Regions from separate parts of the Geobacillus sp. CCR genome, predicted to be linked through region 2. Evidence: predicted binding sites of a transcription regulator. Region 2 holds the regulator's gene; the other holds the start of a gene.
What was found. The regulator Rex, encoded in region 2, represses fermentation and respiration genes when NADH is low (regulators of the CRP and FNR family bind a similar motif). The targets are predictions, from matches to a motif close to TTGTGAAATATTTCACAA.
Positions count from the first base shown of each region.

Region 1: a site for Rex is predicted at 5,523-5,540, ahead of ACVBDQ_RS08180 (nitrate reductase subunit alpha). Genes of this name have one in related genera too.

Region 1 is NZ_JBREBQ010000012.1:51,635-62,400, forward strand. It holds gene narJ (nitrate reductase molybdenum cofactor assembly chaperone) at 1-263, opposite strand, end outside; gene narH (nitrate reductase subunit beta) at 317-1,786, opposite strand; gene ACVBDQ_RS08180 (nitrate reductase subunit alpha) at 1,776-5,462, opposite strand; gene ACVBDQ_RS08185 (metal-dependent hydrolase) at 5,634-6,137, shown strand; gene ACVBDQ_RS08190 (alpha/beta hydrolase) at 6,224-6,976, shown strand; gene ACVBDQ_RS08195 (bacteriocin-processing peptidase family protein) at 7,122-10,766, shown strand, end outside.
Region 2 is NZ_JBREBQ010000040.1:4,474-15,239, forward strand. It holds gene ACVBDQ_RS15280 (ABC-F family ATP-binding cassette domain-containing protein) at 1-1,157, opposite strand, end outside; gene moaC (cyclic pyranopterin monophosphate synthase MoaC) at 1,254-1,742, shown strand; gene ACVBDQ_RS15290 (redox-sensing transcriptional repressor Rex) at 1,758-2,399, shown strand; gene tatA (twin-arginine translocase TatA/TatE family subunit) at 2,417-2,569, shown strand; gene tatC (twin-arginine translocase subunit TatC) at 2,590-3,333, shown strand; gene ACVBDQ_RS15305 (YdiK family protein) at 3,517-3,696, opposite strand; gene ACVBDQ_RS15310 (CPBP family intramembrane glutamic endopeptidase) at 3,693-4,427, opposite strand; gene groES (co-chaperone GroES) at 4,784-5,068, shown strand; gene groL (chaperonin GroEL) at 5,173-6,789, shown strand; gene fumC (class II fumarate hydratase) at 7,230-8,600, shown strand; gene ACVBDQ_RS15330 (AAA family ATPase) at 8,790-9,746, shown strand; gene ACVBDQ_RS15335 (DUF58 domain-containing protein) at 9,743-10,766, shown strand, end outside.

The DNA.
Region 1 (10,766 bases), on a different contig from region 2:
TGCTCGCCGTTTGTCATATACGTCAAGTACAAATTCGTTTTTTTGCCGAAATCAAATGTTTCGACATATTGCTCCATCCGCTCTCGAGCCGGGGTGACCGCGAGCTGTTCGGCCACTGCCAAAAGCGGCGCACGGACGGTTTCATCGTCAAGCGAGCGGATGGCGTCTAGGCAGTCAGGAAGCGATTCGGCCCACTGTTCGTCCGGGTAAGACAACAAATACGATACACATAGAAAGACCGTTTGTTGTTGTTCGCTGTTCATCGTAAATCCTCCATTTCATTGTTGAAGGGGCGGGGCTCGCCTTCTTTCTCCTTTTACAGCGTGCCGCAAGCGCCCGGGCCGCCGGCAAATGCAAGCCCGCAGCTGCCTTGTTCCGCGTACAAGTCAGCGACTTCTTCGCGGTGCGATGCTGGAATGACGAAGCGGTCTTCGTATTTGGCAATCGCGAGCAAACGGTACATCTCTTCAATGTCTTCACGGCTTAAGCCGAGCGATTCAATGAGGCGGATGTCCGGCTGTTTGTTCGTTTGTTTCGCCCGCATATACGAACGCATGGCCGCCATTTTTTTCAACGTCGTACGGATGTGCGCCGTATCGCCCGCCGTCAGCAAATTCGCCAAATATTCGATCGGAATGCGCATTTCATCAATGGCCGGGAAGATGTCATCGGCGCTCGCTTGGCTTCCTTTTCCTTCGATCGTATTCATGATCGGGCTCAGCGGCGGAATGTACCATACCATTGGCAGCGTCCGGTATTCCGGATGCAGCGGCAAAGCGATTTTCCAGTTGACGATCATTTTGTAAATCGGCGAGCGCTGCGCCGCGGCGATCCATTCGTCCGGGATGCCGGCTTCTTTCGCGGCGGCGGCGACGGCTGGATCGTTTGGATCAAGGAAAATATCAAGCTGGGCGTGGTACAGCTGTTTCTCATCTGTGACGCTCGCCGCTTCTTTCACTTTGTCAGCGTCATACAGCATCACACCGATGTAACGGATGCGGCCGACGCACGTTTCCGAACAAATCGTCGGCATGCCGGCTTCGATGCGCGGGAAGCAGAGCGTGCATTTTTCCGCTTTGTTCGTTTGCCAGTTGAAATACACTTTTTTGTACGGGCAGCTTGTGACGCAATACCGCCAAGCGCGGCAGGCGTTTTGGTCGACGAGGACGATGCCGTCCTCGTCGCGTTTGTACATGGCGCCTGACGGGCAGCTCGATACGCATGACGGATTGAGGCAATGCTCGCAAATGCGCGGCAAGTACATCATAAAGACATTCTCAAATTCCGCTTGGATCGCCTGCTCCATTTTGACAACGTTCGGATCACGCAAACCGGTGATATGGGCGCCGGCCAGATCGTCTTCCCAGTTCGGCCCCCATGACAGCTCCATCCATTCGCCGGTGATGCTTGATTTCGGCCGCGCCACTGGCTGGTATTGTTTTAGCGGGCTGTTCGTCAACGTTTCATAGTCGTAATTCCACGGTTCGTAGTAATCGTCGATCGTAGGCTGGTACGGATTGTAGAACAAGTTGACGAGCCGCATCGCTTTCGAGCCGGATTTGAGCCGCAGTTCGCCGTTTTTCAACTCCCAGCCGCCTCTATACTTCTCTTGGTTTTCCCATTGTTTCGGATAGCCGATTCCGGGTTTCGTTTCAACGTTGTTAAAGTACATGTATTCAGCGCCGGGGCGGTTCGTCCATGTGTTTTTGCACGTGACGCTGCACGTATGGCAGCCGATGCATTTGTCCAAATTCATCACCATGCCGACTTGCGCTTTAATCTTCAAGCCAATCAACCTCCTCGAGTTTGCGGATGACGACGTACAGGTCGCGTTGGTTGCCCGTCGGTCCGTAATAGTTGAATCCGTAGCTTAACTGTGCATATCCGCCGATCATATGCGTCGGCTTTACGTGGATGCGCGTCGGGCTGTTGTGCGTGCCGCCGCGGTTGTTTGTCAGCTTCGTGCCCGGCACGTTAATATGGCGGTCTTGCGCGTGGTGCATAAACGCCATGCCGCGCGGCAGCCGGTGGGAGACGACGGCGCGGGCGACGACGACGCCGTTTTCGTTGAAACATTCGATCCAGTCGTTGTCGTTGATGCCGGCTTCGGCCGCATCATCTTTGTTCATCCACACGGTCGGCCCGCCGCGGAAAAGCGTCAACATCGGCAAGGAGTCGAAATACATGCTGTGGATCGACCATTTGTTATGCGGCGTCAAATAGTTCAAGATGACTTCCTTTCCGTTTTCTTTCGGGCGTTTGTTTGAAAACGGACGGTGCGGCAACACCGGCTTGAACGTCGCCATCGTTTCGCCAAACTCGCGCATCAGTTCATGATCGATGTAAAACGACTGCCGGCCGGTCAACGTCCGCCACGGGATGAGCCGTTCGACGTTCGTCGTAAACGGCGAGTAGCGCCGCCCGCCTTTTTCCGAGCCGCTGAACGCCGGCGAGGTGATGACCGTTTTCGGCTGGGCGGTGATTTGTTCAAACGTAAAGCATTCTTCCTCGCGTTCTTTCGCTAAATCGGCCAATTTCAAATCCGTCTTTTTCTCAAGCGCCTCCCACGCTTTCACCGCCATTTTGCCGTTTGTAGTTGATGACAGCGTCAAAATCGCTTCAGCCGCTTTTTTCGCTTCGCTGATATCCGGGCAGCCGTCGGCGATGGAAGCGCGCCGGACAGTGCCGAGCCGGCGTTTCAACTGTTCATACTCGTCTTTCGCTGACCAGGCAATCCCTTTTGTGCCGATCGGCTGGCGGGCGACATTTGGACCTAAGGCGGTCATTTGGTCGTAAAGAAGGGTATAGTCGCGTTCAATGACGTGAATGTTCGGCATCGTTTTGCCCGGAATCGGTTCGGTTTCGCCTTTGCTCCAGTCTTTCACTTCACCGAACGGCTGCGCCAGCTCTTGCGCCGTATCGTGCAACAGCGGAGTGGCGACGACTTCTTTCATCGGCTTTAAGCCGGCTTGTTTGGCGACATCAGATACGGCTTTCGCAAGTGATTTGAAAATATCCCAGTCCGAGCGCGCTTCCCAGAGCGGAGGCACGGCTGGATTGAACGGATGGATGAACGGATGCATATCCGTGCTGCTTAAGTCATGTTTTTCATACCATGTCGCTGCCGGCAGGACGACATCGGAGTAGAGCGCTGTGCCGGCCATGCGGAAGTCCAAGTTGACAAGCAGATCGAGCTTGCCTTCCGGCGCTTCATCGCGCCAGCGGATTTCTTCCGGGCGCAGGCTGTCGCGGTCATCGTTTAACAAGCCGTTCGTCGTGCCAAGCAAATGTTTTAAGAAGTATTCGTGCCCTTTGCCGGAGCTTGAGATTAAGTTGGCGCGCCAGACGATCAAGTTGCGCGGAAAATTCGCCTCGTTGTCCGGATCTTCGATCGCAAACTGCAATTCTTTCTTTTTCAGCTGTTTCGCGACGTAGGCGCCGATCTCTTCCGGCGTGCGGGCTCCATGGCTTACTGCTTCGTTATACAGCTCGATGCCGTTTTTGTTAAACGTCGGGTACGACGGCAGCCAGCCAAGCCGCGCGGCCAAGACGTTGTAATCGCCAGGGTGTGAATAGCGCGCTTTTTTGGCCAGCGGTGAGATGAGCTCATCGACCGGCCGCTCTTCATAGCGCCATTGGTCGGTCGCAAAGTAAAAGAATGACGTGCCGTTTTGCAATTTCGCTGGTCCGACCCAGTCGCGGGCGGTGGCGATTGTCTGCCATCCTTCCACCGGCCGCAGCTTTTCCTGCCCGACGTAATGGGCCCAACCGCCGCCATTCACCCCTTGGGCGCCGACGAACAAGACAAGGTTCAAGACGGCGCGGTAAATCGTATCGGAGTTGAACCAATGGTTGATCCCGGCGCCGACGATGATCATCGACCGGCCGTTTGTGTCGATCGCGTTGTCGGCAAACTCACGGGCGATTTTCACGACGAGTTCGCGGTCGACGCCGGTGATCGCTTCTTGCCATGCTGGCGTGAATGGCACCTCGTCATCGTACGAGCGGGCGACTGTGCCGCCGATGCCGCGGTCAATGCCGTAGTTGGCCAAAATCAAATCATAGACGGTCGTGACGTAAACGTCTCCTGTTACGGTTTGCACTTTTTTCACTGGAACCGCGCGTTCGATCGTTTTTCCGCCCTCAGCGGTGAAATATGGAAGCTGGATCGAGATGACTTCATCTTCGCTCCCTAAAAACGACAGGCGTGGCTCAAGCGGCTGTTCTGTTTCCTCATCAACAAGACGCAAGTTCCATTTTCCTTTGTCTTCCCAGCGAGCGCCGATCGTTCCATTCGGCACGACAAACGAGTCGGTGTTTTCATCATAGATGACCGGCTTCCATTCGGCATTGTTCGTTTGTTTGCCAAGGTCTTTCGCCAACAAGAAGCGGCCGGCCGTCCATGCGCCGCCGTTTTGTTTTAAGGTGACGACAAACGGAAAATCGGTGTACGTTTTGGCATATCGTTCAAAATATGGAACGGTCCGTTTGACGTAATATTCGTTTAAAATAACATGCCCCATCGCCATCGCCAAGGCGCCGTCCGTCCCTTGCTTCACCGACAGCCAGTCGTCGGCGAATTTTGTCGACTCGGCGTAATCTGGGCTGACGGAGACGACTTTCGTGCCGCGGTAGCGCACTTCGGCTAAAAAGTGAGCGTCCGGAGTCCGGGTGAGCGGGACGTTCGAGCCCCAGGTGATGATGTAGCCGGCGTTGTACCAGTCGCTTGACTCCGGCACGTCCGTTTGGTCGCCCCAAATTTGCGGCGACGCCGGCGGCAAGTCGGCGTACCAATCATAGAAGCTTAACATCGGCCCGCCCATCAGCTGCATGAAGCGCGATCCGGCGGCATGGCTGACCATCGACATGGCTGGAATCGGGGAGAAGCCGACGTTGCGGTCCGGGCCGTATTTGACGACCGTATACAATAAGGAAGCGGCGACAAGCGTCAATGCTTCATCCCAGCTGACGCGCACGAATCTGCCCTTCCCGCGCGCCTGTTTGTAGCGCTTCGCTTTTTCGCGGTCTTCAACGATGCTTTTCCACGCCTCAAGCGGGTTGTTTGGATGATGGGAGAGCGCCTCGCGCCACATGTCAAGCAAGATGCCGCGGACATACGGGTATTTGACGCGCAGCGGGCTGTACATATACCATGAGAAGCTCGCGCCGCGCGGGCAGCCGCGCGGTTCAAAGTCCGGCATATCCGGCCCGGTCGACGGATAGTTGAGCTGCTGTCCTTCCCAGGTGACGATGCCGTTTTTGACGTAAATGTTCCAGCTGCACGACCCCGTGCAGTTGACGCCATGGGTCGAGCGGACGACTTTGTCGTGCTGCCAGCGGCGACGGTACGCATCTTCCCAGGCGCGGTCGCCGTAGGTTGTTTCGCTATGGCCGTCGGCTTGGCGCTCGATCGGCCGAATATATTTGAAACGGTTGGCAAGCGGAGATCGTTTTCGTTTCATTTGCTTCACTCCTTATTAGCGTTGTGTACTTTTAACTATAGCCATGATGTCAATAACGCGATGTTAACTTTGTCACACTTGGCATCATTGTCACAAATCCGTCAAAGAAACGAACAAATATTCTTTTCTGTGGTATAATGGGGAAAACGATAAAAGTTTGAGGGGATTTCGTTGCGATACTCCAGCCATGTCATTGCCACATTATGCCTCGGCGCGGCGGCGGCCGCGCATACAAAGCTGCCGTTTACCGCCGCCTATACGGCGGGGCTTGTCATCGGCAGCCTTCTTCCTGACATTGACGAGCCGTCGTCATACGTCGGCCGCCGTTCGTTCGGCGTCGCGGGGAAAGTAAAAGAAGCGTTCGGCCATCGCGGCATGACGCATTCGCTCATCGTCTGGGGGGTGCTTGCCGCCCTCGTCTGGCGCGACTCGGCGTCGCCGTTTACCGCTGGGCTCGTGCTCGGCTACTTGTTTCATATTGTGGAAGACTTTTTTTCTGTTCAAGGGGTGCCGCTGTTTTGGCCGTTTTCGTCCAAGCGGTGGAAAGTGCCGCTCTATCGGACGGGAAAAGGGATGGAGAAAGCATTGGTTGGCATCGCTTGGATCGCATTCGTCTATTTTGGCGTCAACGGCTTGTTTCACGAATGGTGGCGGTCATGGTTGTCGATGTGGTAACGGCGTCCGATCAAAAAAGGAAAAAAGAGGTGCGGCGGCGAATATAGTGAGAGGAACGGATTTGACTAGATAAGGGGGAGAGGAAGATGAGCGAACAATATCCGGTGCTCTCGGGCGCCGAGCCGTTTTACGCCGAAAACGGGCCGGTCGGGGTGCTGCTCGTGCACGGATTCACCGGCACGCCCCACAGCATGCGCCCGCTCGCTGAAGCGTATGCGAAAGCCGGCTATACCGTTTGCCTGCCGCGCTTAAAAGGGCACGGAACGCATTACGAAGACATGGAACGGACGACATTCCACGATTGGGTCGCCTCGGTCGAAGAAGGATATGGATGGCTGAAACAACGATGCCAAACCATTTTTGTCACCGGGCTGTCGATGGGCGGGACGCTCACGCTTTATTTGGCGGAACATCACCCAGACATCTGCGGCATCGTGCCGATTAACGCCGCTGTCGACATCCCGGCCATCGCCGCCGGGATGACGGGCGGGGGCGAGCTGCCGAGGTATCTGGATTCGATCGGTTCGGACTTGAAAAATCCGGATGTGAAAGAGCTGGCATACGAGAAAACGCCGACCGCTTCGCTTCTTCAGCTGGCTAGGCTGATGGCACAGACAAAAGCGAAACTCGATCGCATCGTCTGTCCGGCGTTGATTTTTGTCTCCGACGAAGATCACGTCGTGCCGCCGGGAAACGCCGACATCATCTTTCAAGGCATTTCATCGACGGAGAAAGAGATCGTCCGCCTCCGAAACAGCTACCATGTGGCGACGCTCGATTACGATCAACCGATGATTATTGAACGGTCTCTCGAATTTTTCGCCAAGCACGCCGGATAAAACGAATCGGTATATGGCTGATCCTGTTCAAAGGAGAGGCCATTTTTTGTTTGTCGGTATTTTTGTGAAAAAATATGTGGCTGTTTTGCCGGGCTTGTTCTACACTTATAAATAGCTGGAAAAAGAATAAGGGAGTTTTCTTTGTATGAATCATATCAAACCGATCGCATTGCTCGTTGAAGAAAAACGAATCGTGGATGCCCTTGCCCAGGTGCGGCCGCATTTAGAAAACATGGGATTGTTTCAATGGCGGCCGCTCATGGCGTCATGGGACAGCATCGAGCCGTTTCGGGCGCTCATCCGGCTGTTTGATTATGCGCTCATGTACCGGCATAGCGGGCTTGTCGCGCGGTACGCCCACCGGAAGTTCAACACGTTGCAGACGCTCGCTTGGGTGTGTGATGAGTGGCTCGAGAACCGCCGGCCGCTCGATGTGGAAGAGGCGCTCACCCCGCGTCTTACAGAAGCGCTCGAAGGCCGGGTGGAGGAGCCGAGGGAATCGATCGCCCGGGCGGCGTTTGCGTTGGTGCGCGCTTTATTGGATATGCAGCGGATCGATGAGGCGCACGAATGGATGGATGTGGTTGCCCGCTATGAGACGGTGCCGATGCATGACAAGTGGGGCTATTTTTATATCGAGACCGGCGACCGGAAGCGCGCCGAACAGGTGATTCGCGCCGGTCTCGATGACCCGGAGCGCGGCGACATGTGCTATTTGCTGCTTTCGGATTTGTACGCTCTTGACGGCCGCCACCACGAGGCGCTTGCCGTTTTGGAGGAAGGAGGGCGGCGCTTTCCGCAAGTGCTGGCGTTTTACGCTGAGCGCGTGCGCCGCTTGCGCGATGTGCGCGCCTACCGTGAGGCGCTCGCGGCGATGGATGAACTTGACCGCCTGAATCCGCTTCATATGCATCGCCGTTATTTCGCCCATTTGCGCGCCGAACTGTATTACCAGCTTGACGAATGGGAGAAGCTTGAATCGCTTGTGAAAGCGGAGCCGCAGCTTGAAAAAACGCCGTACGCCCGAGCGCTTGGGCGGCAAAGGAAACGGTCGGTGGTGCTGCCGCTTGTGCCGGTCGTGCAAAAGCATAACTATTGCGTGCCGGCAAGTTTGGAAATGATGCTTCGATTGCTTGGCTCCCCCCGTACGCAGGATGAAGTGGCCCAACATATTTTTGATGTGCGCGGATCGAAATTGTCGACGACGGTTCATTATTTGGAAGAGCTTGGCTTTGTTTGCCGCTTTTTCGTCGGCTCGCCGCTTCGTTGGAAGCGGCTGATTGATGAGGACGTTCCGGTGCTGTTAAGCGTCGATTATGAACAGTCATCGCACGTGCAGGTGTTGTTTGGCTATGACGAGCGGCTTGGGGCGTTGTACGTGCAAGACCCGAATCTATTTGATCCGTTTGTTGTTTCCGAGGACGAGCTTGCCAAATGGTATGCAGGGACGCATTATTTGTCGATTGTGGCGCTTCCCCGGGAAAAAGCGGCGCTCGCCGCCGAGCTCCCCGAAGAGGAAGACCGCTATTTCCGCGAATTGCATGCGTTGGCCGAAAAGATGGATGAGGACGAGCAGGCGCATTTCGACGCGTTTGTCGCCTTTTTGCGCAAGCATGAGCACATCCCGTACACATGGCTGTATGTCATGAAGCATTTTAGCAGCGATGAGGCGAAGCCGCTTGTGTTTGATTACACCAGGCGCGTCTTGAGCGAGTATCCCGAACATAACGACTTGCTGCTGATGGCGGCGAAAGCGTATGTCTACACGCAAGAAATGGAGAAGGCTGAAGACGTGCTCAAACGGGTGAAAGGAAAGGCGCAAAGCCCGCTCTACCATTATTTGCGCGGCCGAATCGCCTTTTTTGCCAGCCGCTACGAAGAGGCGGCTCGCTATTTTCGCACCTCGCTCCAGTTGGACCCAGATCAGCCGGAAGTGTGGAGCTATTTCGGACTCGCCTCGGCGTACGCCGGTCATATCGAAAAAGGGCTCATCTCTTCGCGCGTAGCGGTCAGCTTATATCCGGGCGATTTGTTTATCGAAACGAACCATGGTGTGCTGTTGTTCCACGCGAAGCGGTTTGCCGAAGCGCGCGCCTGGTTTGATCGTCTTGTGCGCCGCGAACGGCGGGATGCCCAGCTTTGGTATGAGCGGGCCCGCTGCGATCGGGAGCTCGGCCGCCGGCGCAAGGCGGAACGCGGCTTTTGCGTCGCCAAAGCGCTCGACCCGCAGGAACCGTACCCGTATTTGATGTTGGCTGACTTGTATGATGACGACGGTGATCGGGAAAAAGCGAAAGCGGTGTTGGAAGAGGGATTGGCCGCCGCCTGGCGGTTGGCGCCGCTTTACGTCCGCCTTGGCGATCTCTATATGGAGGAAGGAGAGGCGGAACAAGCGGTTTCGTGCTACGAAGAGGCGATCCGCCATGACAGCGATGACGTGTTTGCCCATCTAGGCTTGGCGGCCGCCCTCGCGGAGCGCGGGGATGTGGAAGCGGCGCGCCGGTATGTAATCAAGCAGCGCACCCGTTTTGCCAACAACAGCGAATATTGGCTCAATGCAGGCAAATGGCTCATCGCCCACGGTTTCGCCGATGAGGAGGAAGGACGCGAGACGGCGCTGTCGTGGTTGGAGGAAGGGCTGCGCCTCGCCGAGTTTGATGCCGAAGAAGCGTACGAGTTTTACATCGACCAGCTGACAACGCCAACTCTTCGAGAGCGCGGCCGGGCGTTTTTGAAACAGCTTGTCTCGGCTCGCCCGAAACTCGCTTCGGCCCATTCCGCTCTCGGCGTCCTTTATGAGCGGCAAGGCCGGCCGTCCAAGGCCATGGCGTTTTACCGAGAAGCCGCCGCCATGGGCCATTGGCTTTCACTCTTCCGGCTGGCGGAGCTGTGCGCCTCGCTCGGACGCTACCAAGAGGCGAAACAACATTATGAGGCGTGTCTCAAAGCCGATCCGTCGTTTGTCCTCTGCCATTTTCGCTTAGCTGCGCTCTATGAGGCAGAAGGAAACGAAGAGCGGCAGCACGCGCATTTGCTTCAGGCGATTCGCCTTGCTCCGCTGCGAGTGGATAGCGAACAGCTTGCAGCGATCATAGAGCCTCCGGCGCTGCTTGAGGCGTTGGCCGATGCCCGTCCGCGTGGAGGAGATGTGTGGTACTATGACAGCCTCGGGTATGTATATGGAGCGCTCGGACGCCGCGATCAAGAAAAGGCGGCGGTCGAGAGGGCGCTTGCTCTTGACCCGGATCACAGTGAAGTGCTTCGTCATTACGCGAATGTGCTTAGCCGGGAAGGACGCACGAAAGAGGCAATCAAGCTGCTCGAGCGGTTGATGGTGCGCCATCCCGACGATGAATCGTTGTATTCGGCATATGTCGCCTTATTCCCGAAAACGATGCGCGGCTTAGGGAAGCTGCGCCACCGGCTGGAGCGGCTGAAGATCGGCCGTGAGGCGAAAAGCGTTGTTTATCGGAATGCGGCCGCCGCTCTCCTTCCGTATTTGGAAGAGGAACAGAACGAAAGCGACGAGCCGGTGCGGTGGTGGACAAAAGCGAAAGAATGGATGGGCAGGTTTTCCTTGTTTTCGATCGTCATTGATTTGTATGAGGAGGCGATTCGCCTCAATCGCAGCCATGCGGAAGCCTATGGGCAGCTCGCCCGCCTCTATGCGGCGATCGAGCTGGAGGACGATGCCATCAAAACGTGGCGCCGGGCGCTCGCCCGCGTTTGGGATCCTTCATTGGCGCGTGAATTCGTCGAACACTTGTTGAAGGCCGACGATGAGAAGAAG
Region 2 (10,766 bases):
GTTTGGATAGGGAGTTTTCGGGCGATCGCCTTCAGCAATGTCGACTTGCCGATGCCGTTCGGCCCGACTAGGGCGACGCTTTCGCCGCGCGTGATGCGGAAGCTGATTTGGCGGATGATGGGTGCACCGTCGCCATAGCCAACGGCTATGTCTTCAGCGGTGAGCACTTCATAGCCGCTCGGTCGATCGATCGAGAACGAAAAGGAGGCTGATTTTTCATCGTCGACAGGCCGTTCGAGCCGTTCTATTTTTTCCAGTTGCTTTCGCCGGCTTTGCGCCCGTTTGGCCGTCGAGGCACGGGCGATGTTGCGCTGGATGAAGTCTTGGAGTCGGGCGATTTCTTCTTGCTGTTTCTCGTACCGTCTTAACTCTTGTTCGTATTGCTCGGCCCGCAACTCCAAATAGCGGCTGTAGTTGCCGGCATAGTGTTTGAGCGTGGCATTCGACAGTTCGTATACGTCGGTGACGATTTTGTCTAAAAAGTAGCGGTCGTGGGAAACAACCAGGACGGCACCGGGATAGGCTTGCAAGTACTGCTCCAGCCAAGAGAGCGTCTCAAGATCCAAATGGTTCGTCGGCTCGTCCAAAATCAATAAATCCGGCTTGGACAACAGCAATTTCCCAAGGGCAAGCCGCGTCCGCTGTCCGCCGCTTAACGACGAGACCGGCGTAGTTTTATAATCATATGAGGAAAACTGCAGCCCGTGCAAAACGGAGCGGATGTCGGCTTCGTATTGGTAGCCGCCTTGTTCTTTGTATTGTTCTTGCAGCTCGTCATACGTTTTCAGCGTTTTTTCATAGCGAGCGGGATCGGCGAGTACGTCCGGGTCGCCGAGTTGCATGCTGAGTTCGGCGAGCTGTTTTTCGAGTCCTAGAAGCGGGGTGAATACCTCAAGCATTTCGTCCCAAATGGAACGCGGCGAGTCGAGCCCGCTGTTTTGCGCCAAATAGCCGATTTTGATATGGTTTGGTTTGATGATTTTGCCGCTGTCGAAAGAGAGTTCACCGGCGATGATTTTCAACAATGTCGATTTTCCCGCTCCGTTGCGGCCGACAAGGGCGATTCGGTCGCGGGACTGTATTTCTAGTTTTATATTCGATAAAATAAGGTCAGCACCGAAATATTTCGTGAGCCCGTGCACTTGCAAAATGATCATGTCCGTCACCTCGCGAATAGTTTAACGCAAGTCGCGAAAACGGTCAAAGACGAATGATGAAAAATCGTGTATAGTGTATAAATGGAGGAGATTGTATTGTCATCGTTCACTCATTTCAATGAACAAGGGCGCGCGAAAATGGTTGATATTACGCACAAAGAAGATACTGTGCGAGTGGCTGTGGCGCAAACGAGCGTGACTGTCAGCCGGGAAATTTACGAAAAAATGACGAGCAATGCGATCGAGAAAGGGGATGTGCTCGCCGTCGCTCAAGTGGCGGGGGTGATGGCGGCGAAGAAGACAGCTGACCTTATTCCAATGTGTCACCCGCTTATGTTAAAGGGTGTGGACATTGCTTTTGCTTGGGAAAACGATGGAGAAGCGCATAAGCTCGTCATCACGGCAACGGTGAAAACGAAAGGGAGCACAGGAGTGGAAATGGAAGCGCTGACGGCCGCTTCGGTCTGTGCGTTGACAGTGTACGATATGTGCAAGGCGCTTGATAAAGGAATGGTCATCGGTCCGACGTATTTGGTCGAAAAAACGGGCGGGAAGTCTGGCCATTACCGACGGAAAACCGATTAGCTAGGGGATGAGATCATGAGCAACGAACAACCGAAAATTCCGCAGGCAACCGCCAAACGGCTGCCGCTTTACTATCGGTTTTTGAAAAACTTGCACGCTTCCGGCAAGCAACGCGTCTCCTCTGCCGAGTTGAGCGAGGCGGTGAAAGTCGATCCGGCGACGATCCGCCGTGATTTCTCCTATTTTGGCGCGCTTGGCAAAAAGGGATACGGGTATAATGTCAATTATTTGTTGTCGTTTTTCCGCCGGACGCTTGAAGAGGATGAGGTGACCGAAGTCGCCTTGTTTGGCGTCGGCAATTTAGGCACCGCCTTTTTAAACTATAATTTTTCGAAAAACAACAATACGAAAATCGTGATGGCGTTTGATGTCGATGAGCGGAAAGTAGGGACGACAGTCGGCGGGGTGCCGGTCTATCATCTCGATGAGTTGGAGGAGCGGCTTCACGAAAACATCCCGGTCGCCATTTTAACCGTGCCGGCCGCCGCGGCTCAAGCGCTGACCGACCGCCTTGTCGCGCAAGGAATTAAAGGCATTTTAAACTTTACTCCGGCGCGGTTGAACGTGCCGAACCATATTCGCGTCCATCATATCGATTTAGCCATTGAGCTGCAGTCGCTCGTCTATTTTTTGAAAAACTATCCATCGCCATCGTAAAAAGGAGAGAAGAACACATGAAATATTTGTTGCTCGTTGCTGTGATTTTGTTGCTGTTTGGCACGAAAAAGCTGCCGGAATTAGGGCGGTCGTTCGGCCAGTCGCTTCGCGAGTTTAAAGACGCCACAAAAGGGCTCGCTGATGACGAAGAAACGAAAACCGACCGATGACAAGGCAGGATGGAGAAACAATGAATGACAAAGAAATGTCGGTGTATGAGCATCTGGGTGAACTGCGAAAACGGCTCATCATCGTGCTCATCTTTTTTGCTGCGGCGCTTGTCGTTAGTTTCTTTTTTGTCGATGATGTCATTTTGTATTTGCAGCGAACGACCGAGGCGAAGCATTTGACCATGAACGCCTTCCGCCTCACCGATCCGATTAAAGTGTATTTTCAGTTTGCCTTTGTCATCGCGGCTGTACTGTCGGCTCCGGTGCTGTTGTATCAAATTTGGGCGTTTGTCAGCCCCGGTCTGTATGAAAAAGAGCGGAAAGTGACGTTAAGCTATATCCCGGCGTCGATCGTTCTTTTTTTAGCAGGCGTCAGCTTCGCTTATTTCGTCTTGTTTCCGTTTGTCGTTCGATTTATGAGCCGGCTGGCTGACCAACTAGGGGTTCAACAAATGATCGGCATTAATGAATATTTTCAGTTTTTGCTTCAGCTCGTGCTGCCGTTTGGCATCGTGTTTCAGCTGCCGATCGTCGTGTTGTTTTTCACCCGCTTAGGGCTTATTACGCCGCAGCTTCTTGTTCGCATCCGCAAGTATGCGTATTTAGCGCTGCTTATTTTAGCGGCGGTCATTACGCCGCCGGATGTGCTGTCGCAAGTGATCGTCATGATTCCGCTCACCATTTTGTATGAAGGAAGCATTTGGGTGGCGCGCATCGGCTATCGGAAAGCGCAGCGAGCAGTCGAGCAGGAAGGCAATGAGTGAGGCGGGACGAAAAACATTGAGAGGAAAGCGAGCAAGGCCGGGCCAAACGAAGGGGCTGTCTCAAAAGCCGCAAAACAGGGCTTTGAGGCCGGCCTCTTGTTTTTTTGTTTCCATTTTCACGATATGATCGCCGTCATGGGATTGATGTTCTGGTCCCTTCCCGCGCGAATCACGGGAAGGGGGTCAGCGTTTTGAGGCGAAAAGAAGGCGAAGGGCGGTGCCGAAATCAAAGGCAGCGAGCGCCGCTAAAGCGATGGTGGAGACGTTCCAAACCGTTTCATGAGCACTTTCGATGGCCAAATACGTAAACATTGAGCCTAAGACGAAATACAGAAGCGAAAACAGCCGAGGGTTTCGCATCATAGCCAAACCCTCCAAACGGCGAGCGGCAGCTCGGACTGGCGCATCATTTTCTCAATCTCGTCGGCCAATAGCGTCTGCATGACGACGACGAACGTATTCATGGCGACATGGGCGAAAATCGGTACGAAAATGCGTCCGGTTTTTGCGTATAAAAACGCGAATACCATCCCCATGGATGTGTACAGAAGCAAATGTTCCGGCTCCATATGGACAATGGCAAACAAAAGCGAACTGACAAGCGCAGCAAGCCAAAAGTTGTATTTTTCATAAAGCGAGCCGAAAATGATTTTGCGGAAGATGAGCTCTTCCAAAATCGGGCCGATGACGGAGGTGACGACGACCAACAGCGGCGTCAGGCGGATGATATCGATGATTTGCCTTGTATTTTCCGACCCTGGTTTGATGCCGAGCAGCCGCCATTCGATGTTGGCGGCGATGCTTTGGGCCGCGAGCGCCAAAAAGACGCCCAAGACCGCCCACATCCACGAGGAAGCAAGCGGCAGCCGCCGCATCATTCGTTCGTTGCGGTCACCGCGGAGCAGCCATAAAATCACGACGAACGCAAGCAGAAAGCTGATGACCGCCCAATACCCGGAAGCCAGTTTGGCGGCTTCGAGGCGGCTTTCCGTTCCTTGGCCGACGCCGAGGGCGCGAAGAAGCGGCACGCCGACAAAGGCGGACAGCTGCATGACGATATACGTGATGATGACGTACCAGTGGTTGCGTTTCAAACCCTCTACCCCTTTTATTTCAAATTATATCCGTATTGTAGCACATGTATGGCGAAAATAGTAAGAAAACTGCATCCTCGCATCCCACCTGACCGCCGTAAAAAAAATTAACCGGAGCCGTTTATCAGTCCGAGGAATGTGAAATAATGAAAATGGGCTCCGCGCGGATGGGGAGTAGAGGCAAAACAACCGGCTCCTTTTGCTCTTTCTTCTTTAGGAGAGAAAAACAGTTATTTTTTTGCATTTCCTACTTGCAAAACTGAAAGAAGTTCATTAATATTATAAGTGTGTTAGCACTCAATAGTGATGAGTGCTAATAAGAACGGTGAAAACTATCGTTAAGGAGGTTGTTCCCCGTGTTGAAGCCATTAGGCGATCGTATTGTCATTGAAGTCGTGGAAACAGAAGAAAAAACGGCTAGCGGTATCGTTCTGCCGGATACGGCGAAAGAAAAACCGCAAGAAGGCCGCGTTGTTGCTGTCGGTGCAGGCCGCGTGCTCGATAACGGCCAACGCATCGCGCCGGAAGTCGAAGTTGGCGACCGCATTATCTTCTCGAAATATGCGGGCACAGAAGTGAAATACGACGGCAAAGAATACTTAATTTTGCGCGAAAGCGATATTTTGGCTGTCATCCGCTAATATATGCGTTCATCACATAAACATTCCGAAAACATACTGGGTACTTAATCGGATACTTAACTTGTGGCACGCAGTCCAACAATTTCATAAGGAGGTAACGGGGTATGGCAAAACAAATCAAGTTCAGTGAAGAAGCGCGCCGTGCGATGTTGCGCGGGGTGGACAAACTTGCAGACGCAGTGAAAGTCACATTAGGTCCGAAAGGCCGCAACGTCGTATTGGAGAAAAAATTCGGTTCGCCGCTCATCACGAATGACGGGGTAACGATCGCGAAAGAAATCGAGCTCGAAGATCCGTTTGAAAACATGGGCGCGAAATTGGTCGCTGAAGTCGCCAGCAAAACGAACGACATCGCTGGGGACGGTACAACAACCGCTACGGTATTGGCTCAAGCGATGATCCGCGAAGGCTTGAAAAACGTAGCAGCTGGTGCCAACCCGATGGGCATCCGTCGCGGTATCGAAAAAGCGGTTGCTGTTGCGGTTGAAGAATTGAAAGCCATCTCCAAACCGATTAAAGGAAAAGAGTCGATCGCCCAAGTTGCTGCGATCTCGGCTGCTGACGAAGAAGTCGGCCAATTGATCGCTGAAGCGATGGAACGCGTTGGCAATGATGGCGTTATCACGCTTGAAGAGTCGAAAGGCTTCACGACGGAACTCGACGTTGTCGAAGGGATGCAATTCGACCGCGGTTACGTTTCACCGTACATGATTACGGATACGGAAAAAATGGAAGCTGTCCTTGAAAATCCGTACATCCTCATCACGGACAAAAAAGTATCGAGCATTCAAGAACTGTTGCCGGTCTTAGAACAAGTCGTCCAACAAGGCCGTCCGCTCCTGATCATTGCGGAAGATGTTGAAGGCGAAGCATTGGCGACGCTTGTTGTCAACAAACTGCGCGGCACGTTCAATGCGGTTGCTGTCAAAGCGCCTGGCTTCGGCGATCGCCGCAAAGCGATGCTCGAAGACATTGCGATTTTGACAGGCGGCGAAGTGATCTCGGAAGAGCTTGGCCGTGAATTAAAATCGACGACGATCGCGTCGCTTGGTCGTGCGGCGAAAGTTGTTGTCACGAAAGAAACGACGACGATCGTCGAAGGCGCTGGCGATTCGGAGCGCATCAAAGCGCGCATCAACCAAATCCGTGCGCAGCTTGAAGAAACGACGTCCGAATTCGATCGCGAAAAACTGCAAGAACGCTTGGCGAAATTGGCTGGCGGCGTAGCGGTCATCAAAGTCGGTGCGGCAACAGAAACAGAATTGAAAGAACGCAAACTGCGCATCGAAGACGCGCTCAACTCGACTCGTGCGGCTGTTGAAGAAGGCATTGTCGCCGGCGGTGGCACGGCTCTCATGAACATCTACAACAAAGTCGCTGCCATCGAAGCGGAAGGCGATGAAGCAACCGGTGTGAAAATCGTATTGCGCGCGATCGAAGAACCGGTTCGTCAAATCGCGCAAAACGCTGGTCTGGAAGGCTCGATCATCGTTGAGCGCCTGAAAAACGAAAAACCGGGCATCGGCTTCAATGCGGCAACAGGTGAATGGGTCGACATGATCGAAGCTGGTATCGTTGACCCGACGAAAGTCACTCGTTCGGCGCTGCAAAACGCTGCATCTGTCGCCGCAATGGTCTTGACGACAGAAGCGGTCGTTGCCGACAAACCGGAAGAAAACAAAGGCAACAACAACATGCCGGATATGGGCGGCATGATGTAATCCGCCTAGCGAAACAAAGAACACTGGGAGTAATCCCGGTGTTCTTTTTCTTTTTGCCGCTGGGCAGTAGTCAAATTGAACGTGAAGCTTTGCACTCGGGGCGGCAGGATGGAGCTTGAGTTCTTTGACGAGCAGCGGCGGGGCCGCAGCATCAGCAACCACTCCGCGGCGGCCTGTCGACCACGTATAAATCCCGAGCCGGTGGTCGACCGTTTCGCTGTTGATAGTCAACGTTAATGTAGGCAGCTTGATATCACCGAATGAACAGTCGGAAAGCCATAGAAGAAGCAAAATAAGAAGCGGGGCCCATCGTTTCTTCATTGTCGAACCATTCCCCTTTTTTGAATATAGGCGTCTTTTTAGCCGCTTCGTTGCGTTGATCCGGCTGAAAATGGGAATAAAAATGTAATGGGGATGTCGATGCAAAGGAGGACAACGCAATGAACGAACGAATCGAACGCGACTCGCTCGGCGAGGTGCGGGTGCCGGCCGATAAATACTGGGGAGCGCAAACGGAGCGGAGCCGGCAAAACTTCCGCATCGGCAAAGAAACGATGCCGCTTGAACTCATTTACGCCTATGCCGAGTTGAAAAAAGCGGCGGCCATCGTCAACCATAGAGCCGGGAAACTGAGCGAAGCGAAGCAGCGGGCGATTGTGGCCGCGTGCGAGGAAATTTTGGCGGGCCAATGGGATGACCATTTTCCGCTCGTCGTCTGGCAGACGGGAAGTGGGACGCAGACGAACATGAACGTCAATGAAGTCGTGGCGAGACGGGCGAGCGAGCTGCTGGATGAGGGGGAAGGGCGCATTCACCCGAACGATGATGTGAACATGTCGCAAAGCTCGAACGACACATTCCCAACTGTGATGCATATCGCGATCTTCACGAAGATCCAAACGCACCTCCTGCCAGCGCTTGATGGCTTGATCGGGACATTCGCGACCAAAGAACGCCAATATGGGAAGACGATCAAAATCGGGCGCACCCACTTGCAAGATGCGACGCCGCTCACATTTGGACAAGAGATTTCCGGCTGGCGGGCGATGCTTGATAAAAGCAAGGCGATGATCATAGAGGCGAGTGAGAAGCTGCTTGATTTGGCGATCGGCGGCACGGCGGTTGGCACCGGAATCAATGCGCCGCCGGGATTTGGCGAGCAAGTGGCCGAGCAGCTAAAAACGCAGACGGGCTATCCGTTCCGTTCGTCAACCAATAAATTCCATGCGCTGACAAGCCATGATGAGATCGTGTATGTCCACGGAGCGTTGAAAGCGCTCGCCGCCGATTTGATGAAAATCGCCAACGATATCCGCTGGCTGGCGAGCGGGCCGCGCTCCGGGCTCGGGGAGATCACGATTCCAGCCAATGAACCCGGAAGCTCGATCATGCCGGGGAAAGTGAATCCGACGCAAAGCGAAGCGATGACGATGGTCGCTGTGCAAGTGTTCGGCAATGACGCCACGATCGGCTTTGCGGCGAGCCAAGGCAACTTCCAATTAAATGTGTTCAAGCCGGTCATCGCCTATAACGCCATTCAGTCCGTGCAGCTGCTCGGCGATGTGATCCGCTCGTTTGATGAACGGTGCGCCCAAGGGCTGGAGGCGAACGAAGCGAAAATGAAAGAATACGTGGACCGCTCACTCATGCTCGTGACGGCGTTGAGCCCGCATATCGGCTACGACCGGGCGGCGGAAATCGCCAAGCTCGCCCATCGCGAAGGGTTGACGCTCAAGGAAGCGGCGTTGAAAACCGGGTATGTCACGGCGGAGCAGTACGAGGAATGGGTGAGACCGGAGAAGATGATTTAAGGGAAAAGCGCTCATCCCGCTTCCGTGGGATGGGCGTTTTCATTTTTGATTTCTCCCTTTTTTCTCCTTCCCCCTTTGTTGCAAATCCATTCCAAAAGTTGTGTATATTCGATATTATATTAATAGTAGAAACTAGATAGTTCCTACCCCTAAAAGTCCCATTGATCACCATAAAAGGAGTTTGATGTCATGACGATCAACGAGCCGTTGCTTTCCCCGCTTGAGCAAGTTGTCCGCAATATTGAACAAGTCATTGTCGGAAAACGCAATGTCATTGTGCTCAGTTTAACAGCGCTGTTGGCCAAAGGACACGTATTGCTTGAAGATGTGCCAGGCGTTGGCAAGACGATGCTTGTGCGCGCGCTGGCGAAATCGTTCAGCGCCGAGCTGAAACGGATTCAATTTACGCCGGATTTGTTGCCGAGCGATGTGATTGGCGTTTCTGTCTATAACCCGAAAGAGCAGCAGTTTGAGTATAAACCCGGACCGATTGTCGCCCATATCGTGCTCGCGGACGAGATCAACCGGACGTCGCCGAAAACGCAGTCGGCGCTGCTTGAGGCGATGGAAGAAGGAAGTGTGACGGTGGATGGTGTCACGCGGGCGCTGCCGCAGCCGTTTTTTGTGATGGCGACGCAAAACCCGATTGAATATGAAGGAACGTATCCGCTTCCTGAGGCCCAGCTTGACCGGTTTTTGTTGAAATTGCATATGGGCTATCCGTCCCCTGACGAGGAAATCGAAATGTTAAACCGTTTAGAAAAAACGGCACCGCTGGCGGAGATCGGCCCGGTGATGTCGCTTGATGAATTGCTTGCGCTGCAACGAAAGGTAGCCGACGTGCATGTGAGCGATACCGTGAAACGATATATCGTCGATCTCATCCAGCAAAGCCGTCAGCATGAAGCGGTCTATTTAGGCGTCAGCCCGCGCGGATCGGCCGCATTGATGAAAGCGGCGCAGGCGTACGCGTTCATCCATGGCCGCGATTTTGTCATCCCCGATGATGTGCAGCAGCTCGCTCCCTATGTGCTCGCCCACCGCCTGCTCGTCCGGCCGGAAGCGAAATGGGACAAGTTTGATGCAGAAGCCATCATCGGACAGCTCATTGCCCGCACGCCGGTGCCGGTGCCAGGGCGGCGATGAGCATGAGAGGAAAATGGAATGGCCGACGATGGCCCGCTTTTCTTCACCTGTTGATTTTGGCGGCTGTCTTGTTTTCGTACGCCATGTTTCAAGGTGGATTTGTCAGCTGGTTTTTGTTTTACAGCTTTTTGCCGTTCGGTTTGTATGCGTTCTTGGTCGCGATGTATCCGCTTCGACGCGCCGCGGTAAGCCGGACGGTGCCGGCGCGGCGCTACCATGCGGGTGAATCGATTCCGGTGATGGTTCGTATCGAGTTGCCGTGGGCGGTTCCGCTGGCGGCGCTTGCTGTTGCTGAGGAAGGGCGGAAGCACGGAGGAGAGATGATTGCGATTGCTTGGCCGTTTCGCCGCCACCTTTCTTGTACATGGCCGCTTTCCTTGCCGCGCGGCCGTCATCAATTGGAAGCTGTTCGCTTGGAAGCGCGCGATGTCTTTGGCTGGGTGAACAAAACGGCATCGTTTTATGTCCCGTGCACGGTTATCGTCTATCCACGTTATATCCAATGGCCGCCTGAGATGGTGCGCGAATGGTTTGCCCAAGGAAAAGCTGCGCGCACGCTTGCCTATCGCCGCGATATGGCCGTGGCGGCCGGCGCCCGTGAATACGTGCCTGGGGACAAAATGTCGTGGGTGCATTGGAAGGCGTCAGCGCGCAGACAGGAACTGATGACCAAAGAGTTTGATGAACAGCGCAATGACGATTGGATCGTTGTGCTCGACGGCGCCGCTTCTCCATGGTTTGAGGAGCTTGTCACGTTAGCGGCTTCCGTATCGAAGGCGTTGATGGATGAAGGGGTGCCGGTCGGGCTGCTCGTTGCTGGAAAAGAGCGTTCTTTCTTAGCGCCGCGCCGCCATGACGGACAGTGGCAGTCGATTCTTCTCCGGTTGGCGGAAGTGGACGTCGGCGGCCAAGAGCCGCTCGCGCATGTTTTAGCTGAGGAGGCGAGCTGGAGGACGGCTGCTGGTTGCATCATTGTGACGTCCGCGTTGTCCGCCCAGTTGGCCGGGCAGCTCCGAGCAA